DNA from 2 places in the Peribacillus sp. NPDC101480 genome. Region 2 is predicted to be linked to the other one. Evidence: riboswitches for the same ligand, from Rfam matches in the RefSeq annotation. Region 2 holds a riboswitch; the other holds the start of a gene.

Region 1 (4,281 bases), on a different contig from region 2:
CTACGTTACCGATTACACCAGGTTTATCGGTATGCTGGATATAAAGTAAATTCGGTTCTGGATGAAAGTCGATTTTGAAACCATTCAAACTTACAATTCGAGAACCGTAATTTTCGATATAGGTCCCACTGATCGTTAATTCACGGTGGTCACCTTTTACTTTAAGGCTGATCAAATTCGAGTAACCTAAAGAGTTCGTAGAGATTTTTTCACCAACGGTTATGCCACGCTCTTTTGCGATCAACAAGGCATTCACTTCATTTACAGATGCATCGACTCTTGATCTGAAAAAGCCGGAGATTAGACTTTTTGTAAGAATCGCTGTATCGAAATCCAATGATTCTCCGGCATACGTAACGGAGATCTCCTGAATTCCTTCATTCATGCACTGAGAAGCAATGGATCCCATTTGCTGAACAAGTTGATAGAATGGCTGTACTTTTTCAAACACTTCTTTAGATATGGCTGGCAGGTTGATCGAACTTGAGACTGGATTTCCTTCGAAATAGGTCAATACCTCCTGGGCAACCTGTACGGCAACATTTAATTGGGCTTCTTTAGTTGAAGCACCCAGATGAGGTGTAGCAATGACGCTATCCAGTTCAAGCAGTTTATGGCCAATTGGAGGTTCTTCGACGAAAACGTCCAGTGCCGCCCCTGCGACATGTCCTTGAACTAACATTTCATATAAATCATCTTCGTCCAGAATACCGCCCCGGGCGCAGTTAAGTACATAAACCCCTTTTTTACAGGTAAGCAGTTTTTCTTTATTGATTAATCCTCTAGTTTCATTCGTAAGTGGTGTATGAACAGTAACGATGTCTGCTTTAGGAAGCAATTCATCTAACGGCAGGGCAGTTACGGACATTTTCTTTGCACGATCGACAGTAAGGAACGGATCATAGACAATGACATCCATGCCGAATACCTTAGCGCGTTTGGCAATTTCCCCTCCGATACGTCCAAAGCCAACTATTCCTAATGTTTTACCACGAAGTTCAGTACCCGTATATGAAGAACGTTTCCACTCCCCATTCTTCAGTGAAGCATAAGCTTGCGGAATGTGGCGCATTAATGATGCCATCATGGCGAATGTATGTTCAGCTGTTGAAATGGTGTTGCCGTCAGGTGCATTAACCACGACAATCCCGCGTTTTGTCGCCGAGGGGATATCTATGTTATCAACACCGACACCAGCGCGTGCTATAATTTTTAGCTGCGGCATACGGTTCATTAAATCCTCTGAAACCTTCGTAGCACTTCTTACAAGAATTGCATCAATCTGATCAAGTTCGTTTGCAGCTTCCTCTACGGTCTTTTGAATAAGATGAATATTGGATGCCTCAGATAGCGGTCCGAGTCCTTCTGGTTTAATGGCGTCTGCTACTAAAATCCGATACACGACTTAACACCTTCCTAGGAAAAAATTATCTTAAATTTCAGTTAATTTTACAATTGAAATGCTGAATATGTCAATTTGGCTTAACTGGATGTAAGCGCTTAATAGAATGGTAATCTTCTGATCATCTGTTTAATGTCGCGATATAAATGGCTTCATCAAGGATTGAATAGTGTAAAAAAATAATTTTTATTATTTCGAATCTTCATTTTGTGTATCCACTATTTATTTTAAGCCATTCACTGTGACGATCGATATTCATACTGAATGAATCAACTGAGAAAAAAAGTGCTATCAAAAAACAGGTAATTCAGATATAATGGGAAGTATAAAAAAATTTTATAGATCTATCTTCGGGGCGGGGCGCAATTCCCCACCGGCGGTGATGAAGAGTTTCTTCTTCTAAGCCCGCGAGCCTTACAAGGCAGGATTTGGTGCGATTCCAAAGCCGACAGTATAGTCTGGATGGGAGAAGATGGAGGTTCCTGAGTGCGTTTCAACAGTTATTTGCTGAACGTTTGTTTGATGTAACCTTTAATTTATCCCTTTAATTCTATTGGAATTAAAGGTTTTTTTATTGAACATCAACATATTTTGGAACCCTAACCTCTTTTTCAGGTAGATCGGAAAAAGAAGGAGAGAGACCTATGAAAAAGAACAAAGTGAAAAAAACGGTCACACTTGCCATGATGGGAAGCATTTCTTATTTATTGATGCTTTTAAATTTCCCGTTTCCGGGATTCCCGCCTTTTCTCAATGTTGATTTTAGCGACATACCAGCACTGATGGCGGCATTGATTTTCGGACCGATGGCTGGAATTCTAGTCGAGTTCATTAAGAACCTATTGGATTTAGTCATGACAGGGACCTTGACTGCTGTACCTGTGGGGCATATCGCTAACTTCATAGCCGGAATACTGTTTGTCTTGCCGACTTATTATGTATTTCAGAAAATCAATTCAAAAAAAGGGATGACATTCGCTTTACTTGCGGGAACAGTTTCCATGGCAGTATTCATGAGTGTTTTAAACTATTATGTCTTCTTACCGGCTTATACCTTCTTTATGGGATGGGATGCAATGTCGGCACCCGAGTCAAGAAAGCTCGTTACGACGGCAATCTTGCCTTTCAATGTGATAAAAGGCGTACTCATCACATCCGTATTCATGTTGCTGTTCATTAAATTACAGACATGGATCAATAAACAAACATTATATAAAAATGCTTAATGGCATTAACGATAGAAATAAAAAAACAACCGGATATTCGTATTCGGTTGTTTTTTTATGCCTGTTTCATTTTGGGATGGGGAGATGGCAAAAAAAAAGCCATTTTCGATTGAAAATGGCTTGTACGTTATTCGAATTTAAGTGCATCTCCGTCAAATGCCTCGTCAGCAACTTTAATAGAATCCGTTGGGCATCCTTCAAATGCATCCATCATGTCATCTATAAGTACATCAGGAATTTCAACGATTCCCTCGTTATCGTCAAGGGTAACAAATGCAATCCCTTCGTCATCGTAATCATATATATCTGGTGCCGCTGCTCCGCAAGCTCCACAAGCTATGCATGTTTCTTTATCCACAATAGTAAATTTAGCCATGAATATAACCCCTCCTAAGTTGATTGACAACTGATAATCTTTTTATTTCAGATTATTATCTCTTTCTTATTGTAAGACCGAATGCCAAACTTTTCAATAGAAATTGTATTGATAATAACTATCATGTAGCACAATGTCAACGGAAAACATCGAAATACTTAACTTGGTTCTTTCCATGATTCGTCATTTAGTCACATAATTTTCCTTGTATTCATCAATAATAACGGCGATTTTTGCAGTTATTTGTTACAATGGGTTTATTGGTTAAATGAAACAAGGATGTGAGTCCCATGAATAATTATCTACAGGCCATCATTCTATATGCGATAAAAAAATTTCAAGGCGAACGCTCCATTTATGCTATATACCATATGCTGCAGGGGAAGAAATCGTCACAAACAATCCAGGATGCCCATTTATTCGGGCTAACAGATATTTTTGGGACAATACCTCGATTTACCCGTCAGCAATTAAATCAAAACATTGAACATTTACTTAAGCATGACTTGATTAAATTAACGGATAAACCAGATGCATATGAAATTAGTATGCAAGGTGAAGGAATGTTAGTCGATTACTTTAAAAATAATCCTTTTCCGGCGTATATTAATGGTTGGAAATATCACAATATCATCCCGGTTTTCTGGGGAAGGTTAAACTTACTCATTCAAACCATATCCCATATTGTCCACAATGAAAGACGTTTTTATCCGATACAAAGAAATCCCAAAATCCAATTCTTCGTAAAGGAATTTTTACATGCCAATCGTCAGGATCGAGCATTGATAGCCCAACATCTATATGATGAACTGATATCCCTTTTAGAAAGTCAAAGTGATATGAAACGAGACATATTCATTTTGAAAATAACCGGGATAAACAGGATTGGACTTACGTTTGAACAGATTGCAAAAAGGAAGGATGTAGAAGAAGAGTATGTCCGCTTTACATTCCTTGACTCATTGCATCAAATGCTTGCTGAAATGGAAACGGGAAAGGATTACCCTCTCTTGTCCACATTAACAAATGATTGGAAAAGTAGTGGGAATCCTCATTTGACACAATCTACACAGGCTACTTTACGATACATCCATGAAGGGAAAAGTCTGGGTGAAATTGCTGAAATCCGCAGATTGAAAGTCAACACCATCGAAGATCACCTCGTAGAAATTGTCTTATCGGACAAGAGTTTTCCGATTTCAGATTATGTGAATATCGAGGATGAGAGGAAAATTGCTGAAGCTATTAAGGAACTTGGAACAAAAAAGCTTAAAGCA
Region 2 (4,281 bases):
TAAAAAGCCAGACCCAATCCGACAAATGATCCGGTACATCAAAAAAAGCCGCAGGGACGTTATTCCCTGCGGCTTCCTTATACCAAATCACTGTTCAATCAATTTTCCAAGGTTGGCCATTTCAATTGCACTAACGGCCGCTTCATAGCCTTTGTTACCTGATTTTGTTCCTGCACGTTCAATCGCTTGTTCAATATTTTCAGTTGTCAGCAAACCGAAGATAACCGGTACACCCGTTTCCAAGGAAACGGAAGCCATGCCTTTAGCCGCTTCATTACAGACATAATCATAATGTGAAGTGGCACCCCTGATTACCGTTCCAAGACCGATTACCGCATCATATTTACCTGTATTCACAAGTTTTTTTGCAATTAACGGTAGTTCAAAAGCACCCGGGACCCAAGCGATGTCAACATCATTCTCATCAACGCCATGACGCTTAAGGCCATCCAATGCCCCTCCTAAAAGCTTGCTTGTGATAAACTCATTAAATCTTCCTACCACGATACCGACTTTCAATCCTGATCCGATTAATTGTGCTTCAATAGTTTTCCCCATGTCCAATTCCTCCTAATTTTAAAAAACAATATAATTTTTTGTTCTGTAAGATGTAATTACTTAAATCCTCAAGCTTTCGGGATGTTCAGTTCAAGCTCCTGGTTCCCGATAGTATCATTTTGTTGAAGATACCTAATCAAATCGGCTATCGTAATGAACTTCAGGTTGAATTTATCAGCGATGACTTCTAAATCGGATACCCGGGCCATCGATCCATCTTCATTCATGATTTCACAAATGACACCAGCTGGAGCGGCACCGCATAACTTCGCCAAGTCCACCGATGCCTCTGTATGTCCCGCCCTCCTTAATACGCCGCCTTCTTTTGCGACTATCGGAAAAGTGTGACCAGGCCTTTGGAAATCTTCAGCGACCGAATCTTCATTAAGAAGCTCAAGGATGGTCAAGGACCTTTCAAAAGCACTGATTCCTGTAGAGGTGCTTTTATGATCGACACTTACCGTAAAAGCAGTGCCATGATGATCGGTATTTTTTCCAACCATAGGATGCAGTTTCAATTTCGCTGCCAGTTCTTCAGTGATGGTTGTACATATCAAACCACGTCCATGAGTCGCCATGAAATTAATCGCTTCCGGTGTCGCCTTTTCGGCCAGCACTACAAAATCCCCTTCATTTTCACGGTCTTCATCATCGGATACGATTACTACCTTGCCTGCCTTCAAATCTTCTATCGCTTCTTCTATTGTATGGAACATCATTACACCGCCCTTTTATTAGAATCCATGCTCTGCCAAAAACTCTAAATTCAGTCCTGGTTTTGGATTGCCATTTTTCATTTGATGTATTATATATTTCCCTATCATGTCGTTTTCGATGTTAACGATATCGCCAGCCGCTTTTTGTCCCAATATGGTGTCCTGATGAGTCAATGGAATCAGTGATACAGTCAATAGGTTCCTTTCGATCCCAAATATCGTCAAGCTCGTTCCATCAATGGCCACGGATCCTTTTGGAATGCAAAAGGCACTGAGCCCCTCTTCCAATTGGATTACATAATATACGGCATTTTCTTTCCGTTCTTTTTTTATGATCGTTCCGGTTCCGTCGATATGACCTGAAACAAAATGACCGCCAAACCTTCCCTGTGCACTCATGGCTCGTTCAAGATTCACAGGTGATCCCAATTTCAATGTCCGTATCGAGGAAGCTTTGACCGTTTCCGGCATCACGTCGACAGTAAACAAACTTTTAGTGAAAGACGTTACCGTTAAGCAGACCCCGTTTACTGAAATACTATCCCCCAGATGAACATCTTCAAGGATTTTTTCAGAACGAATCGATAACTCCATACTGCTTTTTCCTTTGTTCATGGAATGAACGGTACCGATATCCTCAATGATTCCCGTAAACATGTTTTTCCCCCTTTTATAAAATATAAAAAACCCCTTAGGATGACCTAAGGAGTTAGCAGGAGAAATGAGTGAAAAAAATTGTATACCTAAAAAGCCCAACATTTTCATTTTTGAAAAATTAGGCGTACGTATACACTTGGGTTCCACACGTCCTTCTCCCATCCAGACTTTACTGTCGGCTTTGGAATCTCACCAAATCCTGCCTTTAACAGGCTCGCGGGCTTAGAATTTCTTCATCACCGCCGGTTGGGATTTTCACCCGACCCCGAAGGACTAAAATAATATGAATCTTTGAATATTTTATCACCATAAAGTGAAGATGTAAAATTTCTAACCTTAAATGGTTCAATTGTTACAGAAACTTCCTCTCTTTATGGAAAAACGACCTCCAAAGTCCCCGATGTGCTCCAAAGAGGTTAATCAGGCTAAATATGTGGAATAGGGTTAGAGGATCACAATTCCTATAAGGAGGAAGCCTTATGCTTATTTCCATCATCAACTTGATTTTCTATCTGTTCGTCGTCACGATGAATTTTTTAGCTAATTACCTGCCATTGAACGGCCAGACATCAGGAGAGATTTCCGATAAACTTGATGTCCTTTTCACTCCTGCAGGATATGTATTTTCCATATGGGGCTTGATCTATTTCCTGCTCGCCATCTGGGTATTCAGGCAGTTTTTAAGCAAACACCAAAACAGCCCTGCCTATAAGGCATCCTTCCCTTGGTTCGCTTTAAGCTGTGTCTTGAATGGCGCTTGGCTTTTGGCTTGGCACTATGAGCACTTTTTGTTATCCGTATTCATTATCATTGCTCTTTTGGCTACTTTAATGGTCATTTATACTAACATAAAAAAAGTGGAGCACACGCCTTTCGACCTATTTCCGTTTTCCGTTTATACAGGCTGGGTAAGTGTTGCAACTATCGCTGACATTTCTTATTACCTCACGTATATCAAATGGGACGGTTTTGGGGTTTCCAGTTCAACCTGGACGATCGTCCTGCTGATTGCAGCAACAATCCTGGCTTTCGTCTTTGCAGGTAAAAACCGGGATTGGTGCTATCCTCTCGTATTCGTTTGGGCGTTCATAGGGATCGGGATACGAAATAGCTCCGCCTATCCGGTAATTACGGACATTTCTTATATCCTGGCTGTCATCACTTTTATCGTATCCATCACCATCTTCATTAAAAGTAGAAGGAATATGGTAGCCTAAAATGCTTGCTGAAGATCTTGCCAGACATCCTGCCAAGCTTCTAGGCCAACTGAGAGACGGACCAGCTGGTCACTGATGCCCATTTGTTTCCGTGAATCTTCAGGAACTGCAGAGTGCGTCATGGTAGCGGGATGCTGTATCAATGTTTCGGCATCCCCAAGACTTACGGCAATTTTGATTAGTTTCAATTTATTTAGGAATTCCTGTGCATCCTGTTTTGTGCCATGCAATTCGAAAGAGATAAGGCCGCCGCCATGTTTCATCTGTTTTTGCATTATATAATGATCCGGTGAAGCTTCATCACCTGGATAATATACCTTTTTCACTTTTGGATGTTTCTTAAGTTCATGAAAGATTTCCATTGCATTGGACGAATGACGGTCCATCCTGACAGGCAAGGTCTTTAACCCCCGCAATAGTAACCAGGCATCGAAAGGTGAAATGATTCCACCGATATCCTTCTGTGTAGTCCCTGCTACCTGATTCATGAATTCCTTCTTACCTACGACAAGTCCTGCAACGACATCCCCATGCCCGCAAAGATATTTCGTAGCGCTATGAAGGACGATATCACAGCCATACTCAAGCGGTCTCTGTAGATATGGCGTCGAAAACGTATTATCCACTACGACCGTCACATTATGTTCCTTCGCAACTTTCACCACCATCGGTAAATCAATCATTTTCATCGTCGGATTGATCGGGGTTTCTACATAGATGCAGGTCGTTTCCGGCCGAATCATTTTCCTTACCTGTTCTTCTGTATCCATCTCACAAAAATCATGAGTGATGCGGTATTTATTTTTCATAAGCTGCAGAAGGCCAAATGTACAACCATATAACCCCTGTGAGCATAGGATGTGGTCATCTGTTTTCGTTAACGCAAAAAGCACAGCTGAAACGGCGGCCATGCCTGAACCGAAAGCAAGGCCAGCTTCCCCGCCTTCCAAAGCGGCAATCTTTTCTTCAAGCACATGTACCGTTGGATTTCCAAGTCGTGAATATATATATCCATCTTCCATACCGGCGAAACGCCTCTCCCCTTGCTCGGCATTTTCGAAAGTGAATGTTGAGGTTTGAAATAAGGGTGTTGCCAAGCTTCCTAAATGCTTCTTCGAGTCATATCCTTCATG

The links. A riboswitch is a leader RNA that binds a small molecule or an ion and turns the genes downstream of it on or off. The one in region 2 is predicted to bind FMN.
Region 1: it holds a riboswitch for FMN, as region 2 does, so the genes downstream of both, ACQKMF_RS05720 (ECF transporter S component) here and ribE (riboflavin synthase) in region 2, are expected to answer to the same signal.

Annotation. Positions count from the first base shown of each region.
Region 1 covers NZ_JBNNSB010000001.1:1,140,296-1,144,576, forward strand. The annotation lists gene serA (phosphoglycerate dehydrogenase) at 1-1,402, opposite strand, end outside; FMN riboswitch at 1,745-1,880, shown strand; gene ACQKMF_RS05720 (ECF transporter S component) at 2,047-2,628, shown strand; gene ACQKMF_RS05725 (ferredoxin) at 2,756-3,004, opposite strand; gene ACQKMF_RS05730 (helix-turn-helix domain-containing protein) at 3,295-4,281, shown strand, end outside.
Region 2 covers NZ_JBNNSB010000006.1:174,823-179,103, reverse strand. The annotation lists gene ribH (6,7-dimethyl-8-ribityllumazine synthase) at 88-558, opposite strand; partial or broken gene ribB (3,4-dihydroxy-2-butanone-4-phosphate synthase) at 636-1,274, opposite strand; gene ribE (riboflavin synthase) at 1,293-1,931, opposite strand; FMN riboswitch at 2,078-2,208, opposite strand; gene ACQKMF_RS20075 (TspO/MBR family protein) at 2,411-3,148, shown strand; gene megL (methionine gamma-lyase) at 3,145-4,281, opposite strand, start outside.